Regions from separate parts of the Streptomyces sp. NPDC043685 genome, predicted to be linked through region 2. Evidence: riboswitches for the same ligand, from Rfam matches in the RefSeq annotation. Region 2 holds a riboswitch; each other region holds the start of a gene.
What was found. Region 2 has a riboswitch for cyclic di-AMP ahead of AC0665_RS34685 (transglycosylase family protein). Riboswitches for the same ligand answer to the same signal wherever they lie in the genome.
Positions count from the first base shown of each region.

Region 1 (5,565 bases), on a different contig from region 2:
CGACGGGCTCACGCTGATCGAGCCGGGCTATCTCATGCCGCACCCGACCCTGCCCGCGGTGCGGGTCGAACGGCGTGACGACCTGTGGGGCGAGCCCATCAGCAAGGTGCTGCTGCGCCATCCGCACCTGTCGGACGACGCGTTGGCGGCGACGGCCCGCTCGGTGGTGGGTTCGCTGGCGACGGTGACGATGTCGGGGCCCGGCACGGTGGAGCTCCAGCCGTGCGGGATCACCAAGGCGACGGGCCTGGCGCTGGCGGCCGAGCATCTGGGGCTGCGTCCGGCGGACACCATCGCCTTCGGCGACATGCCCAACGACATCCCGATGTTCGACTGGGCCGGCCACGGCGTCGCGATGGCGAACGCCCATCCCGAACTCAAGGCCGTGGCCGACGAGGTCACCCTGTCGAACGAGGACGACGGCATCGCCGTCGTCCTCGAGCGACTGCTGGGCGGGGCGGCTCAGTACGGTCCGTTGACGTTGTCGATCGAGCCGTAGCGGTCGGCCGCGTAGTTGCAGGCCGCGGTGATGTTGGCGACCGGGTCGAACGGGTCGAAGGAGGTGCCGTCCACGTGGTAGGCGGCGAACGTCGGGTCGATGACCTGGAGCAGGCCCTTGGACGGGGTGCCCGCCGCGGCGTTCGAGTCCCAGTTGTTGATCGCCAGCGGGTTGCCGGACGACTCGCGCATGATGTTGCGGTAGATGCCGTCGTAGGACCCGGGGATGCCCTTCTGCGCCATGATGTCCAGCGCCTCGCGGATCCAGCCGTCCAGGTTGTTCGCGTAGGTCTTGGCCGACGCCTGGGTGGCCTGGGCGACGCCCGTGGCGGGCTTCGCGGCCGGCTTGGCGGGGGCGGACGACGGGGTGGCCGTCTTCTTCGCGGCCTTCGCCTTGGTGGTCTTCACCGTCAGCTTCAGACCCGGGTGGATCAGCTTCGGGTTGTCGCCGACGGCGGCGCGGTTGTCCTTGTAGAGCCGCTTCCAGCCGCCCCGGACGTCGTACTTGTCCGCGATGCGGGCCAGCGAGTCGCCCTTGACCACGGTGTACGTGAGCGACGTGGCGGGCTGGGCCGCGCGGGGCGCGGACTGTGCGGCGACGGGGGCGCTCTGGGGCTCGGCGGCGCTCGCCTGGGCGGCGCCGAGGAGCGGGAGGGTGAGTGCGGCTCCTCCGGTGCCGACGGCGATGAAGCCGCGGGTCAGCGGGTTGGTTCTGGGGCGACGGTGCTTGCCTCGTCCGGCCATGACGATGTTCCTCTCCGGCGCCTGCGAGGTGAGCTGTCGGGTTCGGGCCGGGAGGTGCCCGGCCGCGTACGGCGCTGTGTGCCGTACGCGGCTTCACCCCGAGCCGTGCCGCTGTGCGGTCCGGCGACTTACCTGGGTCCCCCGCTCCTGCCCTGCGTGAGTGAGTCGGTTCCAGTGGGGAGTCCGGGCGGCGGCAGGATGAGGCGTCCGCCGGACAGGGCGGGAACGTATGCGAGAGCACATGTCCGGAACAAGCGCCTCAGTCACATATCACGTAGTTGACCTTGGTCGGAGGCATTTGGGCCGCTTGATCCTTTGCGGCAGCCAAGGGCTCAACTTGCTTTCCGGAAAAGGGGGTACGGGGCGAGGTGGGAGGAGGGCGGAAAAGCGGAGGCAGTGATTCAACTCACTGATCACGAGTCCGTGGGGCATTTTCCACCAACGGGAATTTGCTTACCCAAAGCGGCAAATGGTGCATAGTTCACCACCCTTGGGTAAGTCGATAAATATCTGTTCTTATAGGTTGATCGAAAACATTGCGGTCGTGATCGGATACCGCCCGGCCTGTAACCCTGGGCGCTGGCGGTGATCGAAACGTGACCGGATACGCTGACTCGAGTGAGGGCAGCGACCTATCGACAAACCGCGTAATCACCGGCAGACACAGCAGACAGGAGACCCCTCGTGACCGACGTCGGGCCGTTCGGGCTGAGCGTGCGGGACCAGGCTCTGGAAGCCGATGTCCAGGCCGGACTGACGGCTGTCGAGGAAGGCTTGCTCGAGGCCACCAAGAGTGAGGTGCCCTTCATCACGGAGGCCGCCCAGCATCTGGTGCGCGCCGGCGGCAAGCGGTTCCGTCCGCTGCTCGTGATGCTGTCCGCCCAGTTCGGCGACCGGCACGCCCCCGGGATCGTGCCCTCGGCCGTCGTCGTGGAGCTGACCCACCTCGCCACGCTGTACCACGACGACGTCATGGACGAGGCCGCCGTGCGCCGCGGCGTCGCGAGCGCGAACACCCGCTGGGGCAACTCCGTCGCCGTCCTCACCGGCGACTTCCTCTTCGCCCGCGCCTCGCACATCCTGGCCGACCTCGGCCCGGAGGCCGTGCGGGTGCAGGCCGAGGCGTTCGAGCGCCTGGTGACCGGCCAGATCCTGGAGACCGCCGGACCGCAGGACGGCCGCGACCCCGTCGAGCACTACCTGGACGTGCTGGGCGGCAAGACCGGCTCGCTGGTCGCCGTCTCGTGCCGGTTCGGCGCGATGATGTCCGGCGCCGACGAGACGGTCGTGCACGTGCTGACCCAGTACGGCGAGCGCCTCGGCGTCGCCTTCCAGCTCGCGGACGACGTCCTGGACATCGCCTCCGACTCCCACGAGTCCGGCAAGACCCCCGGCACCGACCTGCGCGAGGGCATCCCCACCCTGCCGGTGCTGCGGCTGCGCGAGCGGGCCGCCCGGCTCGGGCTCGCCGAGGACGTCGCCCTGTGCGAGCTGCTGGACTCCGACCTCACCGACGACGCGCGGCACGCGGAGGCCCTGCGCCTGCTGCGCGCCCACCCGGCGCTGGAGCAGGCCCGGCGGGACACCGTCCGCTACGCCCAGGACGCCCGCGCGGCGCTGGCCCCCCTGCGGGACTGCGCCGCGAAGACGGCGCTCCTGGAGCTGTGCGACGCCGTGGTGCACCGGGCCGGCTGACACCTCCTCCCCGTACGACCCCTACGGGTCGGGGGAGAAGCCCGGCCTCCGTGTCATACCCCAGCAGTACACGGAGTTGAGCCCGGGGTCTGACGTATCTCCCTGGCCGATTTGGTCAGATGGTGACCACGGAAAGCACCACTCCTCACCTGTTCGGGTGAGAATGGCGGCTCAGGGACGAGTGCGTGCACGACACGGACAGCCGCCGCCGACCACGGAGGTAGGGCACACATGGCACCGTACGCATCCGACGACAGCACGACCGCCGGGGAGGCCGACGAGCAGCGCTCCGGGCGGCGCACCGCCGCGCGGTACATCGTCCCGGTCACGGTGATCGGGGTGGCCGCCGCGACGATCGGCCTGGTCCCCGCGCTCGCCGACTCCGGTGACCCCGACCTTCCGAAGATCACCGCCCAGCAGCTCATAGAGAAGATCGCCGCGTCCGACGTCGAGCAGCTGTCCGGCACCGTCAAGATCAGCACCGACCTCGGTCTGCCGAACCTCGGCGGCCTGGAGTCCGGTCTGCTGTCCGGTGCCGCGGGCGGTGGTGACGGCTCCTCGGCCGACCCGACGGCCAAGCTCACCGAACTGGCCTCCGGCACGCACACCCTGCGCGTCGCCGCCGACGGCCCGGACCGGCAGAAGCTGTCGCTGCTGGAGAACGCCGCCGAGTACAGCCTCATCCACAACGGCAAGGACGTCTGGGGCTACGACAGCAAGTCCAACGAGGTCTACCACGGCACCTCCTCCGAGAGCCCGGAGCGCGGCAAGGACCAGCAGCCGCCGGCCCTGCCGAAGGACTTCGCCGAGGAGGCCCTGAAGGCGGTCGACGACACGACCTCCGTGACCGTGGACGGCACCGCCCAGGTCGCCGGCCGGGACGCCTACAAGCTCGTCGTCGAGCCGAAGCAGTCCGGCTCGACGGTCGGCGCGATCACCGTCGCCGTGGACGCCGAGACCGGCATGCCGCTGAAGTTCACGCTCACCCCGGCGAGCGGCGGCGCCGCCGTCGTGGACGCCGGCTTCACGAAGGTCAGCTTCGCCCAGCCGCCCGCCTCGACCTTCGACTTCACCCCGCCCAAGGGCGCGAAGGTCACCGAGGAGAAGGACGCCAAGGCCTCCGACGAGGCTCCGCGCAAGGCTCCCGGCAAGCCCTTCGGCCTCGGTGAGGCACCCGGGCACGCCCCCAAGGACGGAAAGGACCTCGGCAAGGGCCCCGACGGCATGAAGACCATCGGCGAGGGCTGGAACGCGATCGCCACCTTCGACACCGGCGGCGAGGGCGTGCCCTCCGGCAAGGCCGGCGGCGAATTCGGCGGCTTCATGGACTCGCTCGGCGAGAAGGTGCACGGCACGTTCGGCTCCGGCACGGTCTTCTCGACCCGCCTGGTCAACGCCCTCATCACCGACGACGGCAAGGTCTACGCGGGCCTGGTCACCAAGGACGCGCTCGTGAAGGCGGCCGACGCCGCGAAGTAGGTCCCGCGGGCGCACGGTGCGCCGGGAGGACGAGGAAGCCCTGCGGGACGTCGAGAGAACGGGGAAGCCGATGGGCGAACCGTCCGCCGGGCAACCGGAGGAGCGGGGTGCGGCGCGGGCCGGTACCGGGGAACCGGTCATCGCCACCCGCGCGCTCACCAAGCGCTACCGCGGCGGACAGCTCGCCGTCGACGGTCTCGACCTGACCGTCCCGGAGGGCAGCGTCTTCGGCTTCCTCGGCCCCAACGGCTCCGGCAAGACCACCACCATCCGCATGCTGATGGGCCTCATCGAGCCCACCTCCGGCACGGCGCGGGTGCTCGGGCAGCCCATGCCCCGGGCCATCCGCGCCGTGCTGCCACAGGTCGGCGCCCTCATCGAGGGCCCGGCCCTCTACGGCTTCCTCTCCGGCCGCGACAATCTGATCCGCTACGACAGCGCCGACCCGGCCACCGACCCGCGCACCCGGCGGGCCCGGGTCGCCGCCGCCCTGGACCGGGTGGGCCTGGCGGCGGCCGGGTCCAAGAAGGCAAAGGCGTACTCGCTGGGCATGAAGCAGCGTCTGGGTCTCGCCGCCGCGCTGCTCCGGCCGCGCAGGCTGCTCGTCCTCGACGAGCCGACCAACGGCCTGGATCCGCAGGGCATGCGCGAGATCCGCGCCCTGATCCGCGAACTGGCCTCGGACGGCACCACCGTCTTCCTCTCCTCCCACCTGCTCGACGAGATCGAGCAGGTCTGCACCCACGCGGCCGTGATGGCCCGGGGCCGGCTGATCGCGCAGGGCCCGGTCGCCGACCTGGCCGCCGGGGCGCGCGGCCGGCTGGTCGTGATGACACCGGACCCGGCGGAGGCGGCCCGGGTACTGAAGGAGCAGGGCGTCGGCGACGTCGTCGTCACCGGCGACCGGGTGACCGGCGAACCGCCGGAGCGCGACCTGGCCGAGGTGAACGCCGCGCTGGTGACGGCCGGGGTCCGCGTGCGCGGCTTCACCGTCGAACGGGCCTCGCTGGAGGACGCGTTCGTGGCACTGACGGGGGAGGGCTTCGATGTCGCGGGCTGAAGTGCCCGAAGCCGTACGGCCGGTGAGCCCGTTGTGGACCTTCGGGCTGCTGCGCAACGAGCTCGTCACCACCTTCCGGCGCTGGCGCA
Region 1 is NZ_JBWKCH010000001.1:176,331-181,895, forward strand. Features, by position in the region: gene AC0665_RS00845 (HAD family hydrolase) at 1-499, shown strand, start outside; gene AC0665_RS00850 (transglycosylase SLT domain-containing protein) at 463-1,242, opposite strand; cyclic di-AMP (ydaO/yuaA leader) riboswitch at 1,246-1,423, opposite strand; gene AC0665_RS00855 (polyprenyl synthetase family protein) at 1,927-2,937, shown strand; gene AC0665_RS00860 (LolA family protein) at 3,169-4,416, shown strand; gene AC0665_RS00865 (ABC transporter ATP-binding protein) at 4,487-5,476, shown strand; gene AC0665_RS00870 (ABC transporter permease) at 5,463-5,565, shown strand, end outside.
Region 1: it holds a riboswitch for cyclic di-AMP, as region 2 does, so the genes downstream of both, AC0665_RS00850 (transglycosylase SLT domain-containing protein) here and AC0665_RS34685 (transglycosylase family protein) in region 2, are expected to answer to the same signal.

Region 2 (5,565 bases):
CCGGCCAGCTCCTTGGTGGCGCCGGTGAAGGAGAACTCGGCTTCCCGGTCCCCGGTGATCACCTCGGGCTCGACGCCCAGGATGTCCAGCACCCCGCGCACGAACTCGTCCCGGTTCTCGGCGTCCCGGGAGGCGGAGGTCGCCACGAACCGCAGCCGCTGCGCCCCGTGCTCCTTGATGATCCCGGCGTACTCGCGGCACGCCGCGAAGGTCCGCCGCAACGCCTCGGGGGCGAGCCGGCCCGTGCGGTCCACGCCCTGCCCGAGCCGGACGATGGTCATCCGGCGGTCCAGGTCAACGAGCTCGCCGGTGGCGGGGTCGGCCTCGGCGACCAGCAGCCGGATGGAGTTCGTACCGCAGTCCACGGCGGCGACACGGGTCACTGGGCGGCCTCCTCGGCGGTCGTCACGCAGGCGCCCTTGCGCCACCACTCCGGCAGCATCGCCAGCGCCTCGTCGCCCAGCGGGTTCACGCCCGGCCCGGCGGCCAGCGAGTGGGCCACCAGGACGTGCAGGCACTTCACCCGGTCCGGCATGCCGCCCGCGCTCGGGAAGTTCTTCAGCTCCTCGATCTCGTCACGGCGCCGGATGTAGTCCTCGTGCGCCGCCCGGTAGGCCGCCGCCAGCTCCGGGTCCGAGGCCAGCCGCTCGGTCATCTCCTTCATCACGCCGTTGGCCTCCAGCGTGCCGATCGCGGAGTTCGCCTTCGGGCACGTCAGGTAGTACAGCGTCGGGAAGGGCGTGCCGTCGGGCAGGCGGGGGGCCGTCTCCACGACGTCGGGCTGTCCGCACCGGCAGCGGTGCGCGATCGCGCGCAGCCCGCGCGGGGGCCGGCCGAGCTGCTGCTTGAAGGCCTCGACGTCGGCGTCGGTGGGCTCGGTGCGCGGGGTGGTCGGCGGGGGCGTTTCCATGACTGTCTTCAGGCTGTCTTTCTCTGGGTTCAGGGCACTGGCTGGGGCCGGGTCACCGGTCGGAGGCGTCGGCCTTGTCGACCCCGTCCCAGACGTTCGAGTACCAGGGGCGGTCGGCCGCCCCCAGGTCGGTGCGCGACTGCTTCGCCGCGTGCGGGTCGACGACGATGAAACCCGTCTCCCCCGGCATGACGTAGTGCAACCGCTGCCGGATCTGCTGCTCGGCGTACGCGTCGTCCTGCCAGCGCGCCTTCAGGTCGCGCAGCCGTTCGACGCGCTCGCGGGCCTGCCGCTGTTCGCGTTGCAGGTCGTCGATCTCGGCGCGCTGCGAGACGTACTCCCGCATCGGGTAGGCCAGGGCCACGATCAGCGAGCACATCACCAGGGCGAGCAGCGCGGCCCGGCCGGTCAGCCGCGAGCGCCGGGCCTGGCGCTTGGTCTGGGAGCGGTAGACCCGGGCCGCGGTCTGCTCGCCGAGCAACCGGATCCTGGTCGCGGTGGAGAACCGGTCCCGGTCCTTCACGGCCATCTGTCCGCCTCCCGCTCCACCGTCATACGCGCGTACGTCCCCGGACACGGTACGGGACCGAGTACGGGGACGTACGTACGACGCTGCTACTTACGAGCCGGGTCAGCCCTTGAAGCGCGGGAAGGCGCTGCGGCCGGCGTAGACCGCCGCGTCGTCGAGGATCTCCTCGATGCGCAGCAGCTGGTTGTACTTGGCGACGCGCTCGGAGCGGGCCGGGGCGCCGGTCTTGATCTGGCCGCAGTTGGTGGCGACGGCCAGGTCGGCGATGGTGACGTCCTCGGTCTCGCCGGAGCGGTGGGACATCATGCACTTGAAGCCGTTGCGCTGGGCCAGCTCGACGGCGTCCAGCGTCTCGGTCAGCGAGCCGATCTGGTTGACCTTGACCAGGAGCGCGTTGGCCGCGCCCTCCTCGATGCCGCGGGCCAGGCGCTCGGGGTTGGTCACGAACAGGTCGTCGCCGACGAGCTGGACCTTGTCACCGAGCTTGTCGGTGATGGTCTTCCAGCCCTCCCAGTCGTCCTCGAACAGCGGGTCCTCGATGGACACGAGCGGGTACGCGTCGACGAGCTCCGCGTAGTACTCGGTCATCTCGGCCGCCGAGCGCTCCTTGCCCTCGAAGGTGTAGACGCCGTCCTTGTAGAACTCGGAGGCGGCGACGTCGAGGGCGAGGGCGATCTGCTCGCCGGGGGTGTAGCCGGCTTCCTTGATCGCCTCGAGGATGAGGTCGAGGGCCTCGCGGTTGGAGCCGAGGTTCGGGGCGAAGCCGCCCTCGTCGCCGAGGCCGGTGGCCAGGCCCTTGGACTTCAGGACCTTCTTCAGCGTGTGGTAGACCTCGGCGCCCCAGCGCAGGGCCTCGGAGAAGGACTCCGCGCCGATGGGGGCGATCATGAACTCCTGGATGTCTACGTTGGAGTCGGCGTGCGAGCCGCCGTTCAGGATGTTCATCATCGGCACCGGCAGCAGGTGCGCGTTGGGGCCGCCCAGGTAGCGGAACAGCGGCAGGTCGCTGGCCTCGGAGGCGGCGTGGGCGACGGCGAGGGAGACGCCGAGGATGGCGTTGGCGCCGAGGGAGCCCTTGTTGTCGGTGGCGTCCAGGTCGAACATCGCCTGGTCGATCAGGCGCTGCTCGGTGGCGTCGTAGCCGACCAGCTCCGGGCCGATCTGCTCGATGACCGCGAGGACGGCCTTCTCCACACCCTTGCCGAGGTAGCGGTTCGAGTCGCCGTCGCGGAGCTCGATGGCCTCGAAGGCGCCCGTGGAGGCGCCGGACGGGACGGCGGCACGACCGGTGCTGCCGTCGTCGAGGCCGACCTCGACCTCGACCGTGGGGTTGCCTCGGGAGTCCAGGATTTCCCGGGCTACGACGACGTCGATGGACGGCACGAGCATCTCCTTCTTGAATGTGACGCGGTGACGCGGGTCGCGTGGACCCGGCGGGGTGCGGGCCGTGGTGGCTCGCGACATGAGCCTAACCGGCTCCGGGCGATCGGCCACCGGGTCGCCCACCCCATGGACAGAACCGAGAGTAAATTGTTTCCGAACGGAACAAAGCCGGTTGCCGAAAAAACCCCGCCCCGGTGCGCACGGGGGATGGCGCACCGGGGCGGGGAGTCCGTGGGCCCCGGGGGGCCGGGAGGGGCCGCTGCTTACTTCAGGTGCAGCTGCTGGCCCGGGTAGATGAGGTTGGCGTCCTCGACGATGTCCTTGTTCAGCTCGAAGAGCTTCTCCCAGCCGCCCTTGACCTTCTTGTCCGCGGCGATGGAGCTGAGGGTGTCGCCCTCGACGACCTTGTACTCGCCGTCGCCCTTCTTGACCTTCTTGCCGGTCGGGGTGGTGACGGTCTTCTTGGCGGCCGGGCGGTCCTCGGAGCGGGAGGCCGGCTGCTGCTCGGTCTTGCGGGTCTCGGTGCTCTGCTGGCTCTGCTGCTGCGTGGAGCTGCCGGAGTCGCTCGACGAGCCGCCGCCGGTGTAGCCGGCACCCGACAGGCCCTTGCCGCAGACCGGCCAGGCGCCCTTGCCCTGGCTCGCCAGGACCTTCTCGGCGACCTGGATCTGCTGGTCCTTGCTGGCCTGGTCGGCGGTCGAGGCGTACTGCGTGCCGCCGTACGCGGCCCAGGTGGAGGCGGAGAACTGCAGACCGCCGTAGTAGCCGTTGCCGGTGTTGATGGACCAGTTGCCGCCGGACTCGCACTGGGCGACGGCGTCCCACTCGGAGGCGGTGGCGGCGGAGGCGTTGCCGGCCGCCATCAGCGGGGCGGCGATGGCGACACCGGTGACACCGGCGAGCGCGGCGGCGCGGGTGGCCTTGGACGGACGACGGTGCTTGCCCTTGGCGGAAAACAGCATGGAGAGATCCCCTCACCGACGCCTGCGAGGTGAGCTGTCGGGTTCGGGCCGGTTGAGTTGCCCGGCCGCGTCCCTCACGGGACACGGCTTCACCCCAAGCCCTTCCGGCACAACCGGCCGGTCGGGCACCTACCTTGGGTCCCCCGCTCCTGCCTACGGCGCTTGACGCGACGACTGTTCCCGTGCGGCCGCTGGCAGGATTCGGCGTTGCGGCAGCCGGGGCTCGTGGTGACGAGCGATCACGACCGTAGACACGCGATCCGCCGAATTTCAAAGACGATCAGGGCTTCTGAGATCTATCTCTCACCGGCCTTATACGGGACATTCGGCGCGAAACATGACGTGAACTCACCCGGTTTAGGGGTGACTTCGACCGCCGTTTCCGCACTGCCCGGACGGCTACCCCTCGTCCGCTTCGACCCCTGTGGTGAGCTTCTGACCGGGGAGGATGAGGTTCGGGTCGGTACCGACCGTCTGCTCGTTGTCGTCGTAGAGGGAGTGCCATCCGCCGTCGACGTCAAGGGAGTCGGCGATGGACCAGAGGCTGTCGCCGACGCCGACGATGTAGGCGCCCTGGGAAGCGTCACGGGAGGCGTCACCGCCGCGCGAGGCGTGACGGCCCGAGGACGCGCCCTCACGGCCGCTCGCGGACGCGGAGTCCTCCTCGGCGCCGGGGCCGCGGTGACGGCCGGAGCCGGCGTCCGCCGGGGCCGAGGACTCGCCGCGCTGACGCGAGTTGGCGGACTCGCCGCCCTCACCGGAGCCGGAGCTGCCGGACTTCTCGTCCCGCTCCTGCTTCTCGCCCCGCTCCTGCGAGGTGGAATCGGACGACTTGTCGGACTTGCTGGTTTCATCCTTCTCGGTCGACCGTGCGTCGGGCGACGACGACGGGCTCGAAGAGGCCTCCGGAGAAGGGGACGCGTCAGGGCCGTCGAGCAGACCGGGTGAGTCCACCTCACCGGACGTCTCGGACGAGCCGGACGTGTCCGACCCCTTGCCCTGTTCGAGGCCCGAGAGCAGTCCGCAGGTGCGCCACGCGCCGACCCCCTGGTCGGCGAGGACTCTCTCGGCCACGGATATCTGCTGGGAGCGACTGGCCAGGTCGGCACTCGCGGCGTAGTCGAGACCGCCGTACTTCTCCCAGTCCTCCTGGGACAACTGCAGGCCGCCGTAATAGCCGTTACCGCTGTTCTGGCTCCACGCGCCGCCGGTCTCGCAGTCCGCGACCCGGTCCCAGGTCGTGCCGTCGGCCGCGCTGGCACCGGAGGCCCCGAGGAGAGGGATCGCGATGGCGGAGCCGGTCACTCCGGCCGCCACGAGGAGAGCCGGAGCCTGACGGGGGCGGCGGTGCCGACCGTTCCCGGAGAGCATACGGAGACCTTTCGCGAGACAGCAGTGACCGGCGGCCGGAATCCCGGGCCGCGTTGATGGGTGAACGTATCGGCAGACGATCACTTGTCACAAGTTCATGCCGCGCAGATCACGTGAAGATCACAGCTCTGATGTTTCGTCACGTCCGGCCGGTGCGAACTCCACCGGCAGCGTGCGCAGCCCCCGCATGATGAGCCCGCCGCGCCACCGCAGCTCGGCCGGATCCGCCGCCAGCCGCAGGTCCGGGAGGCGGGTGAGGAGGGTGGCGAGCGCGGTCTGGCCCTCCAGGCGGGCGAGCGGGGCGCCGAGGCAGTAGTGGATGCCGTGGCCGTACCCGAGGTGCTGGTTGTCGCGGCGGGCGAGGTCCAGGGCGTCCGGGTCGGCGAACCGCTCCGGGTCCCGGTCCGCGG
Region 2 is NZ_JBWKCH010000013.1:149,658-155,222, reverse strand. Features, by position in the region: gene AC0665_RS34705 (Ppx/GppA phosphatase family protein) at 1-383, opposite strand, end outside; gene AC0665_RS34700 (DUF501 domain-containing protein) at 380-910, opposite strand; gene AC0665_RS34695 (FtsB family cell division protein) at 963-1,439, opposite strand; gene eno (phosphopyruvate hydratase) at 1,542-2,822, opposite strand; gene AC0665_RS34685 (transglycosylase family protein) at 3,086-3,784, opposite strand; cyclic di-AMP (ydaO/yuaA leader) riboswitch at 3,789-3,955, opposite strand; gene AC0665_RS34680 (transglycosylase family protein) at 4,184-5,155, opposite strand; gene AC0665_RS34675 (cytochrome P450 family protein) at 5,276-5,565, opposite strand, start outside.

Region 3 (5,565 bases), on a different contig from region 2:
CTCCGACAGGACCGACAGGATGGAGTAGTACAGGTGCGGCATGCCGGCGTCCTGCTGGAGCTGCCGGTCGATCGCGTCCTCCAGGAGCAGCGAAGCGGCGATGTAGGCGCGCCAGGCGCGCTGCTCCTTCGGCGTGAGCCAGCGAGTCGTCATGCCGCCAGTGTAGGTTTGTTTCAAACTTGAACCAAGACCCAGTCCAGTCCCGCTGACCCGACCAGCCGCGGAGCGTCGATGCCTCACCCGTACGTCCTGCTGTCCGCCGCCGTCTCCCTCGACGGCTACCTGGACGACACCGGCCCCGACCGCCTGCTGCTGTCGAGCGCGGCCGATTTCGACCGGGTCGACGAGGTCCGGGCCTTTGTCGACGCGATCCTGATCGGTGCCGGCACCATCCGCGCCGACAACCCGCGGCTCCTGGTGAACTCCGCGGAACGCCGGGCCGCCCGCACGGCCGCCGGGCAGCCGGAGTACCCCCTGAAGGTCACCGTCAGCGGCTCGGGCGACCTCGACCCGGACGCCCGCTTCTGGCACACCGGCGGAGAGAAGGTCCTCTACACCACCGACCGGGGCGCCGAGCGCGCCCGTGCCCTCGGTCTCGCCACCGACGTGGTCCCGCTCGGCGCCGACCTCGACTGGCGGCGGCTCCTGACCCACCTGCACGACGTCCGGGGCGTGCGGCGGCTCATGGTCGAGGGCGGCGGCCTGATCCACACCCAGCTCCTCACCCAGGGCCTGGCCGACGAACTCCAGCTGGTCCTCGCCCCGCTCTTCGTGGGCGACCCCCGGGCGCCCCGCCTCTTCGGCCCGGGCGGCTACCAGGGCGGCCGGCTCCGGCTGCTGGAGACGCGGCGGATCGAGGACGTCGTCCTGATGCGCTACGAACCGACCGCCCCGGGCACCGGCGCCCTGCCCACCGCCGCCGATCACCACTGGCTGGCCCTCGCCTGCGATCTGGCCGGGCACTGCCCGCCGTCGGACACCGCGTTCAGCGTGGGCGCGGTCGTGGTCGCCGCCGACGGCACGGAACTGGCCCGCGGCCACTCCCGCGAGGCCGGCGACCCGGTCGTGCACGCCGAGGAGGCGGCCCTCGCCAAGCTCGACGCGGACGACCCGCGCCTGCCCGGCGCGACGGTGTACAGCAGCCTGGAACCCTGCGCCCGCCGCGCCTCCCGCCCGGCGCCCTGCGCCCGGCTGATCCTCGACGCGGGCGTGCGGCGGGTCGTCACCGCCTGGCGCGAGCCGGACACCTTCGTGACGGACGCCGACGGCAGCGGTCTCCTCGCGGCCGCGGGGGCGGAGGTCGTCGTCCTCCCGGAGCACGAGGAGCGGGCCAAGGCCCCGAACCGCCACCTGTTGGGCTGAGGGCGAGCCGATCGGCCCAACAGATCCTGCGTCCGCACCGCCGTCCGGGCCACGCTGCCTCCAGGGACCCGGACGACGAGCGCGGAGGCGGCGGCCATGGGGTCAGCGCGCAGACGAAGGACGGCGGCACTGCTCCTGCTGCCGCTGCTCACCGCGCTCGCCCTGCTCGTCCCCTCCTGCCGGCCCGACGGCCCGGGCACCCGCGCCATGGGCCCGGTCCTGCCCTCCGGCGCCGCGTTCACCCACCCCGGCGTCCTCGTCGACCGGGCCCAGCTGGACGCCCTGCGCGAGCACGTCACCGCCGGGCGGCAGCCCTGGCGAGCGGCGTACCTCGCCCTGCGCGACAGCCCGTACGGCTCGTACCGGCACCGGGCCCGGCCGCACGAGACGGTCGTCTGCCCGGCCGGCGACCTTCAGGGCCGCGGCTGCGCCGCGGAGCGCGAGGACGCCCTGGCCGCCTACGCGCAGGCCCTGCTCTTCGCCGCCACCGGCGAGCGGCGGCACGCGGAGAAGGCCAGGCAGCTCATGGACGCCTGGGCGGCCACGCTGCGCCGGCACACCGGGGAGAAGGCCGCGCTGCAGGCCGGCTGGACCGGGTCGGTGTGGGCGCGGGCCGCCGAGATCGTGCGGCACACACCCGGCGGGGGCTGGCCGGCCGCGCGGGTGCGCGGCTTCGAGGACATGCTGCGCACCGCCCACCTCCCCCAAGTCGTCGCCTCCGACCCGGACTTCACCGGATCCTGGGACCTGGTGGCGATCGACGCCGTGATCTCCGTGGCGGTCTTCCTCGGCGACCACCGGGTCTTCGGCCACGCCCTGGAGCGTTTCCGGGAGCGCGTGCCCGCCTACCTCTACCTGGAGAAGGACGGCCCCGTGCCGCTCACCGTGCCCGGCTCCGGCGTGGACGGCCCGCAGCGGATGGCCTCGTACTGGTTCGGCCAGACCACGTACCGGGACGGCGTCTCCCAGGAGACCTGCCACAGCTTCCGGCACGTGGGCGCCTCGCTCGCCGCCACCGCCCACATCGCCGAGACGGCCTGGCACCAGGGCGTCGACCTCTACGGCGAGATCGAGGACCGGCTGGCGACCGCGCTCGCCCTGCACGCCCGCCACGAACAGGGCGGGCGCGCACCCGAGTGGCTGTGCGGCGGCCGGGTCGAGCGGGGCCTCGGACCCCATCTGGAGGTCGCCCTGCACCATCTGGAGGAACGGCGCGGCCGGTCCGTCCCCGCCGCGCACGAACTGGCCGTCCGGGCCCGGCCCGCCGGCACCGACGACCTGTTCACCGCCTGGGAGACCCTCACCCACGCGGGCGCCCCGGACGGCTGAGCGACGGGTGTGCACGAGCTGTCCCGCGGATGGCGTACACTGGAATCACAACGACGCGGGGTGGAGCAGCTCGGTAGCTCGCTGGGCTCATAACCCAGAGGTCGCAGGTTCAAATCCTGTCCCCGCTACTGAAGGCCGAGGGCCGGAATCCGAAAGGGTTCCGGCCCTCGGTGTTTTTCCTCGAGATCTCGCGACGACCCTCACGCTCGGTGAGCGAACCACCCCGTTCCGCATCACAACTGACACACCGTCAAAACCCGTAAGTTACTTGTGAGGTGGTCAACTCGCCCGATTTAAGCCGGTCATGGCAGGTAAGTCCGCGCGAAAAAGGTTAATGATCAAGTGGAATCGCTGGAATACCCCTCGTGCGTCTATTAACGTTCGATAACGCAGCGCGGTCGTCCCAGCCGTCACAGAAGGCGGCTCCGTGCGCACGCGCCGAATCCCGAAAGGGAACCGGGGAACCACCACTTGGGGTGAATCGGGCGGATACCACCGTGGAAGCACGGTGGGTATACGCGCGTAGGAGACCTTCCTGCTCCGAACCCGTCAGCTAACCCGGTAGGCGAGAAGGAAGGAAAGGAGCACGCCCACGTGGCGTCCAACCGGCCTGCCCCCGCAGCCCCGTTCGCGCAGAAGCGCGACACCGACACCTTCGGCTACGGCGGTCAGCGCACCGACGAGGGCCCGTTCCAGGAGTGGAACCCCACCGAGGAGTCCATCCGTCCCGTCCGTGGCCGGCACCGCGTCACCAAGCAGCGCGGCGGAGGTCTCGCCCGCAGCTCCACCGTCCTGGGCGTCGGTGTCATAGCCGCCGTGGGTGCCGGCGGCATGGCCAGTGCCCAGACCGGCAAGCCCCCGGTGTCCATCTCCGTGCCGGACCTGCCCTCGGTGGGTTCCCTCATCTCGGACGACGACACCCCTGAGGGTTCCGCCACCCCGCTCAGCAGCCTCGGCACCGCCACGGCGGACCCCGAGGAGAACACCTCCGGCGCAGGCGAGGCGCTGCGCGCCCGGATCATGGCGCAGGTCGAGCACCAGCAGGAGCAGATCGAGACCAAGGCCGCGCAGGACGCCGCGGCCGCCGCCGAGAAGGCAGCGGCGCAAGCCGTCGCCAAGGCGGAGAAGGAAGCCAAGGCCAAGGCCGCCGAAGCCAAGAAGAAGGCGGAGGAAGAGGCCAGGAAGAAGGCCGAGGCCGAGCGGCTCGCCGCCCTCGCCAAGCAGTACACGCTGCCGACCTCCTCCTACACCATCACCTCCAGCTTCGGCCAGGCAGGCGCCTACTGGTCCTCCGGCTACCACACGGGCCTGGACTTCGCCGCGCCCACGGGCACGCCGATCAAGGCCGTGCACAGCGGCACCATCACGGAGGCCGGCTGGAACGGCTCCTACGGCTACAAGACCGTCCTCACCCTCGATGACGGCACCGAGATCTGGTACGCGCACCAGTCCTCCATCGGCGTCAGCGTCGGCCAGAAGGTCAGCACCGGCGACGTCATCGGCCGCGTGGGCGCCACCGGCAACGTCACCGGCGCGCACCTCCACCTGGAGGTCCACTCCGCCGGATCCGCGAGCGGCATCGACCCCATGGCGTGGCTGCGGGGCAAGGGACTCACCCCCTGAGCGGTCCACACCCGTGGAAGCACCGGCGGCCCTGACGACGACCCCCCGACGTCAGGGCCGCCGGTTTTCCGCCGGGTGTTTACGGGAACTTTGCGTCCGTTGTGGAATCAGGCATTCCTGTACGGGCGTTGACACGGAGCATGACTTCTCTGCGCAAGCTCGGCTCTTCCGACCTCGAGGTCTTCCCCCTCGCCCTCGGCGGCAACGTCTTCGGCTGGACCGCCGACCAGGACCGGTCGTTCGCCGTCCTCGACGCCTACACCGCCGCCGGCGGCAACTTCGTCGACACCGCCGACGTCTACTCGGCGTGGGCCGAGGGCAACCGGGGCGGGGAATCCGAGACCATCCTCGGCCGGTGGCTCGCGGCACGCGGGAACCGCTCCGACGTGATCGTCGCCACGAAGGTCAGCCAGCACCCCGACTTCCAGGGCCTGTCCGCCGCCAACATCAAGGCCGCGGCCGACGCCTCCCTGCGCCGCCTCGGCACCGACTACATCGACCTCTACTACACGCACTTCGACCGGCCCGACGTGCCCGTCGAGGAGATCATCGGCGCGCTCGACGAACTCGTGAAGGCCGGGAAGGTGCGGCACATCGCCGCCTCCAACATCTCCGCCGAGCGGCTGCGGGCGTCCCTGGAGTTCTCCGACCGCCAAGGACTCGCCCGGTACGTGGCCCTCCAGCCCCAGTACAACCTGGTCTCCCGCGACACCTACGAGGGTGCGCTCCAGGACCTGGCCGAGGGGTCCGGCCTCGCGGCCGTTCCGTACTACGCGCTCGCGTCCGGCTTCCTCACCGGCAAGTACCGGCCCGGTACGACGGTCGAGAGCGCCCGGGCGGGCGGTGCCGCCAAGCATCTGGAGACCGAGCGGGGGCGGCGGGTGCTCGACGCCCTCGACGAGGTCGCCGGGGCGCACGACGTGCCCGTGGCGACGGTGGCCCTGGCCTGGCTCGCCGCGCAGCCGACCGTGGCGGCGCCGATCGCCTCCGCGCGGACGGTGGAGCAGCTGCCCGCCCTGGTGGGCGTCGGCGAGCTGACGCTCACGGACGCCGAGGTCGCCCGCCTCACGGAGGCCTCGGCCTAGGAACGGTAGGGGTTGTACGCCGGGTACGGCGCCGGCCGGTAGCCGTACCCGTACCCGTACACGCCCTGCACGGGCCAGGGCGGCGCCGCCACCGGGACCGGAGGGGCCGTGACCCGTGCCGCGTGGTCCAGCGCGGGACGGGCCGCCTCCCGGCGCCGCCACAGCT
Region 3 is NZ_JBWKCH010000004.1:731,277-736,841, forward strand. Features, by position in the region: gene AC0665_RS16920 (MarR family winged helix-turn-helix transcriptional regulator) at 1-153, opposite strand, end outside; gene AC0665_RS16925 (dihydrofolate reductase family protein) at 232-1,362, shown strand; gene AC0665_RS16930 (alginate lyase family protein) at 1,459-2,691, shown strand; tRNA gene AC0665_RS16935 (tRNA-Met) at 2,746-2,819, shown strand; cyclic di-AMP (ydaO/yuaA leader) riboswitch at 3,118-3,274, shown strand; gene AC0665_RS16940 (M23 family metallopeptidase) at 3,286-4,314, shown strand; gene AC0665_RS16945 (aldo/keto reductase) at 4,455-5,399, shown strand; gene AC0665_RS16950 (PrsW family intramembrane metalloprotease) at 5,396-5,565, opposite strand, start outside.
Region 3: it holds a riboswitch for cyclic di-AMP, as region 2 does, so the genes downstream of both, AC0665_RS16940 (M23 family metallopeptidase) here and AC0665_RS34685 (transglycosylase family protein) in region 2, are expected to answer to the same signal.

Region 4 (5,565 bases), on a different contig from region 2:
CCCCGTCGCGCAGCACCACGTCGGCTTCCCAGTGGGCGGGATACTCGTGCCGGTCCGGCGAGGTCTGCATGGGCCCCAGAGTACGGCTAGCGTCCGACAGCGGCGCGAGGCAGTCTGTGGAGGGCGTCAGTCGGGTCGAGGCCGCGATCCGACGGCACCCCGGGGCGGTCCGAGGACCGCTCCCGGTACGGCTTCACGATATGGGAAACTGGTCTAGACAACCCTGAAAAGCGAAGGGCAGCAACACATGGCTGAGCGCCGCGTCAACGTCGGCTGGGCCGAGGGTCTCCACGCCCGTCCCGCCTCCATCTTCGTCCGAGCCGCCACGGCCGCAGGCGTCCCGGTGACGATCGCCAAGGCCGACGGCAAGCCCGTCAACGCGGCCTCCATGCTGGCCGTCCTCGGCCTCGGCGCCCAGGGTGGCGAGGAGATCGTCCTCGCCTCCGACGCCGAGGGCGCGGACGCCGCCCTGGACCGGCTCGCGAAGCTGGTCTCCGAGGGTCTCGAGGAACTGCCCGAGACCGTCTGATCCCGGGCGCCCGATCGGGTGCACAGCGAAGGGCTCGTCCGAATTCACCGGGCGGGCCCTTCGCCATTTGACGCCGAAATGGGGAACGAATTCAGGAATCCGGGCAGCTGAAAGAGACCCCCGGAAATTGACTGCTCTCTTTGTATACGGCTGCCGTGTTAATGCCGCAGGCTCGCCGTGTTTACGGGATGTTGCGAGTTCCTCACACGCTCGGCGCCTTCCCCGACGGAGCCGGAACGCAAGCGGTGTGCGCCCGTCGCGCGCTCGGTGTGCAGCGCCGTGACCGCCCGCGCGCGCTCGCTGTCGCCGCGCGCCACCGCGTCCACGATCGCGCCGTGCTCCGCCCAGGACTCCACCGGACTCAGCGGCGCGTCCACGGCGTACATCCAGGCGATCTTGTGGCGGAGCTGGGTGAGCATCGAGGTCAGCGCGGGACTGCCGGAGGCCTGGGCGAGCGTCTCGTGGAACCAGCCGTCCAAGGAGCGCAGATCGTCGCTGTTGCCCCGGCGGGCCCGCTCCTGGCCCAGCCGGACCAGGCCGCGCAGGACCTTCAGATGCCCCTCGGTGCGGCGCTGGGCGGCCCGTGCGGCGCCGAGCGGCTCCAGCAGCAGCCGCATCTCCAGCAGGTCGGCGGCCTCCTGCTCGGTGGGTTCGGCCACGCACGCGCCCGCGTGCCGCCGGGTCACCACGAAGCCCTCGGCCTCCAGGGTGCGCAGCGCCTCCCGCACGGGGACCCGCGAGACGCCGTAGCGGCGCGCGAGGAGTTCTTCGGTGAGCCGGCTGCCGCGCGCGTGGACACCGGCGACGATGTCGTCCCGGATGGCCGTGCACACCGAGTGCGCGGGAATACGCATGACCGACCTCCGCTTAATCCCCGTGAAACGCCGGCGAGCGGCGCGTGTTCCGTGACTCTATTGCAATGAGCGGGAATTTCCGACGGCAAGCGGGAATCCATGAATATTTTTTGGACAGTCCGCCGGCGTGAACGCCGAAAGCCCCGGCTCGGGGAGCCGGGGCTTCGGGGAGTGCGATGAGGTGCCGGTCAGACGTTCACGCCGTGCGAGCGCAGGTAGGCGACCGGGTCGATGTCCGAGCCGTACTCGGGGCTCGTGCGGGCCTCGAAGTGCAGGTGCGGACCGGTGACGTTGCCGGTCGCGCCGGACAGGCCGATCTGCTGGCCCGGGGTGACCTGCTGGCCGACCGAGACGCCGATCGAGGACAGGTGGCCGTACTGCGTGTACGTCCCGTCGTGCATCTTGATCACGATCTGGTTGCCGTAGGAGCCGCCCCAGCCGGCCTCGACGACGGTGCCCGCGCCGACCGCGTGGACGGAGGTGCCGGTGGCGGCGTGGAAGTCGACGCCGGTGTGGCTGCCGGAGGACCACAGGCCGCTGCTCGCCTTGTAGCCGGTGGAGACGTACGAGCCGGAGATCGGGGCCACGAAGGCGTTGAGGCGCTTGCGCTCGGCCTCGCGGGCGGCGCGCTCCTTGGCCTCACGGGCCTTCTCGGCGGCTTCCTTGGCCTCCTGGGCGGCCTCGGCGGCACGCTTGCGGGCGGCCTCCTCGGCCTTCTGCTTGGCGGCGGCCTCCTCGGCGGCCTGCTGCTGCGCGATGGCCTGGGCGTCGATCTGCTGGGCCACGGTGTCGCCCATGGTGACGACCGGGGTGAGCCCCGTCTGCTCGGCGGTGGGCTCGGCGGCGAAGGCCGCGGGGGCCGCCACGGTGCCAATCACGCCGGTGGTGGCGAGGGCCGCGACGCCCGCCGCGCGGGCGGTGCCGCGCTGGATCCTGCTGGGACGACGGTGCTTGCCGGTGGCGCGAGTGAACGCCATGAAGTGGCTGGTCCTTTCCTTCCCTCTCGCCTACCGGGTTAGCTGACGGGTTCGGAGCAGGAAGGTCTCCTACGGACTCCCTCGCCACTGGCGCGGGCGTCCGATTCACCCCAGGGACTGCGATGGGTCCCCGGCTCCCCTGGCTCGCGCCGTACGGGGACTCGGCGATGACTGTCCGGTGCCGCGGGTGCGGCGCACTGCCTGACGAACAGCCCGGATGACGCTAAGCGGCGTCACTTTCAATTCCCAAATGAATCCCGGCTTTTGTAGCGCATCCCACAGGGCAGACAGGCAACCTCCGTATCAATTCGGGCATAAAGGGGCCCTGGCGCCTTCGAAGACGGCCAGGGCCCCTGAGCGTGTGCCGCTACTCGGCGGCGACGACGGTGACTTCGCCGATGCCGAGGGCCTCGACGGGTGCCTTGATCTGCGCCGCGTCACCGACGAGAACGGTCACCAGACGGTCCACCGGGAAGGCGCTCACGGCCGCCGCGGTGGCCTCCACGGTGCCGGTGGCCGCGAGCTGCCGGTACAGGGTGGCCTGGTAGTCGTCGGGCAGGTGCTGCTCGACCTGGTCGGCCAGCGTGCTCGCGACGGCCGCCGCCGTCTCGTACTTCAGCGGCGCCACGCCCACCAGGTTCTGCACGGCGACGTCCCGCTCGGCGTCGGTCAGCCCCTCGGCGGCGAGGGTGCGCAGCACCGTCCAGAGGTCCTCCAGGGCGGGGCCGGTGTTGGGCGTGTCCACGGAACCGCTGATGGCGAGCATCGCGGCACCGGTGCCGTCCGGCGCGGACCTGAGGACCTGGCCGAACGCCCGCACGCCGTAGGTGTAGCCCTTCTCCTCGCGCAGGACGCGGTCCAGGCGGGAGGTGAGGGTGCCGCCGAGGCAGTACGTGCCGAGCACCTGCGCAGGCCACACGCGGTCGTGCCGGTCCGGGCCGATACGGCCGATCAGCAACTGCGTCTGGACGGCGCCCGGGCGGTCCACGATGACGACCCGGCCGGTGTCGTCGGCGGTCACCGGCGGCACCGGGCGCGGCTCGGCCGAGGAGCCCGTCCAGGCGCCCAGGGTCTCCCCGAGCAGGGCGTCGAGGTCGATGCCGGTCAGGTCGCCGACGACCACCACGGTGGCCGTGGCGGGGCGGACGTGCTTCTCGTAGAAGCCGCGCACGGCCGCGGAGTCGATCGATGCGACCGTCTCCTCGGTGCCCTGCCGGGGCCGCGACATGCGCGAGCCCGCCGGGAACAGCTCCCTGGAGAGCTCCTTGGCGGCGCGCCGTGAGGGGTTGGCCAGCTCGTGCGGGATCTCGTCGAGGCGGTTGCGGACCAGCCGCTCGACCTCGCTGTCGGCGAACGCGGGCGCCCTCAGGGCGTCGGCGATCAGGTTCAGTCCCTTGGCGAGCCGGGAGGCGGGCACCTCCAGGCTGAGCCGGACGCCCGGGTGGTCGGCGTGGGCGTCGAGGGTGGCTCCGGCGCGCTCCAGCTCGGCGGCGAACTCCTCGGCGGAGTGCTTGTCGGTGCCCTCGGAGAAGGCCCGGGCCATGATCGTGGCCACACCGTCGAGGCCGGCCGGCTCGGCTTCCAGGGGGGCGTCCAGCAGCACCTCCACCGCGACGACCTGCTGGCCGGGGCGGTGGCAGCGCAGCACCGTCAGGCCGTTGCCGAGCGTGCCGCGCTCGGGGGCCGGGAAGGCCCAGGGGCGGGCCTCGCCCGCCTGCGGCCGGGGGTGGAAGTCCATCGTGGCGAGCTCGGTCACTTGGCCGCCTCCTCGTTCTCGTCGCCGGCCGCGGCTGCGGTCTCGTCGGTCTCGTCGGCGACGGGCTCGTAGACGAGCACCGCGCGGTTGTCGGGGCGCAGGCGGGCCTTGGCGGCCTCCTGGACCTCCTCCGCCGTGATCTCCAGGACGCGGTTGACCGCCGTCAGGGCGAGCTGCGGGTCGCCGAACAGCACGGCGTACCGGCACAGTTCGTCGGCGCGGCCCGCGACCGTGCCGAGGCGGTCCAGCCACTCGCGCTCCAACTGGGCCTGGGCGCGCTCCATCTCCTCGGCCGTGGGACCCTCCTCGGCGAACCGGGCGAGCTCCTCGTCGATGGCGCTCTCGATGACCGGGACCTCCACGTCACCGGACGTCTTCACGTCCAGCCACCCCAGGGAGGGCGCCCCGGCGAGCCGCAGCAGGCCGAATCCGGCCGCCACGGCCGTACGGTCGCGCCGCACCAGGCGGTTGTAGAGGCGGGAGGACTCGCCGCCGCCGAGGACGGTGAGGGCCAGGTCGGCCGCGTCGCATTCGCGCGTGCCGTCGTGGGGCAGCCGGTAGGCGGCCATCAGCGCACGCGCGGGGACGTCCTCCTCGACGACCTCGCGCAGCTGCTCGCCGATGATCTCCGGCAGCGAGCCGTCGCGCGGGGCGGGCTTGCCGTCGTGACCGGGGATGGAGCCGAAGTACTTCTCGACCCAGGCCAGCGTCTGCTCGGGGTCGATGTCGCCGACCACGGACAGCACGGCGTTGTTCGGCGCGTAGTACGTGCGGAAGAACGCGCGCGCGTCCTCCAGCGTCGCCGCGTCCAGGTCGGCCATCGAGCCGATCGGGGTGTGGTGGTAGGGGTGGCCCTCCGGGTAGGCGAGGGCGGTCAGCTTCTCGAAGGCCGTGCCGTAGGGGACGTTGTCGTAGCGCTGGCGGCGCTCGTTCTTGACGACGTCCCGCTGGTTCTCCATCGACTCGTCGTCGAGCGCGGTCAGCAGGGAGCCCATCCGGTCGGCCTCCAGCCAGAGGGCGAGCTCCAGCTGGTGGGCGGGCATGGTCTCGAAGTAGTTGGTCCGCTCGAAGCTGGTCGTGCCGTTCAGCGAACCGCCCGCGCCCTGGACCAGCTCGAAGTGGCCGTTGCCCTTGACCTGGGCGGATCCCTGGAACATCAAGTGCTCGAAAAGGTGAGCCAGGCCGGTACGCCCCTTGACTTCGTGGCGTGAGCCGACGTCGTACCAGAGGCACACCGCCGCGACCGGGGTCAGGTGGTCCTCGGAGAGCACCACGCGCAGGCCGTTGGCCAGGCGGTGCTCGGTCGCTGTCAGGCCTCCGGAGCCTGCCTGGGCTGTGGCCGTGTGACCCATGGGCATGTACGTCCCTTCGCTCGCTGAGCGGTTGTTCAGACCGCGGATTCCTGCCGGTCCTGCCACTGTATGCAAGCGCGCGAAGCCCTGGTGAAGT
Region 4 is NZ_JBWKCH010000006.1:114,577-120,141, reverse strand. Features, by position in the region: gene AC0665_RS20730 (bifunctional acetate--CoA ligase family protein/GNAT family N-acetyltransferase) at 1-70, opposite strand, end outside; gene AC0665_RS20725 (HPr family phosphocarrier protein) at 248-529, shown strand; gene AC0665_RS20720 (GntR family transcriptional regulator) at 688-1,383, opposite strand; gene AC0665_RS20715 (M23 family metallopeptidase) at 1,572-2,360, opposite strand; cyclic di-AMP (ydaO/yuaA leader) riboswitch at 2,373-2,537, opposite strand; gene AC0665_RS20710 (M16 family metallopeptidase) at 2,728-4,116, opposite strand; gene AC0665_RS20705 (M16 family metallopeptidase) at 4,113-5,474, opposite strand.
Region 4: it holds a riboswitch for cyclic di-AMP, as region 2 does, so the genes downstream of both, AC0665_RS20715 (M23 family metallopeptidase) here and AC0665_RS34685 (transglycosylase family protein) in region 2, are expected to answer to the same signal.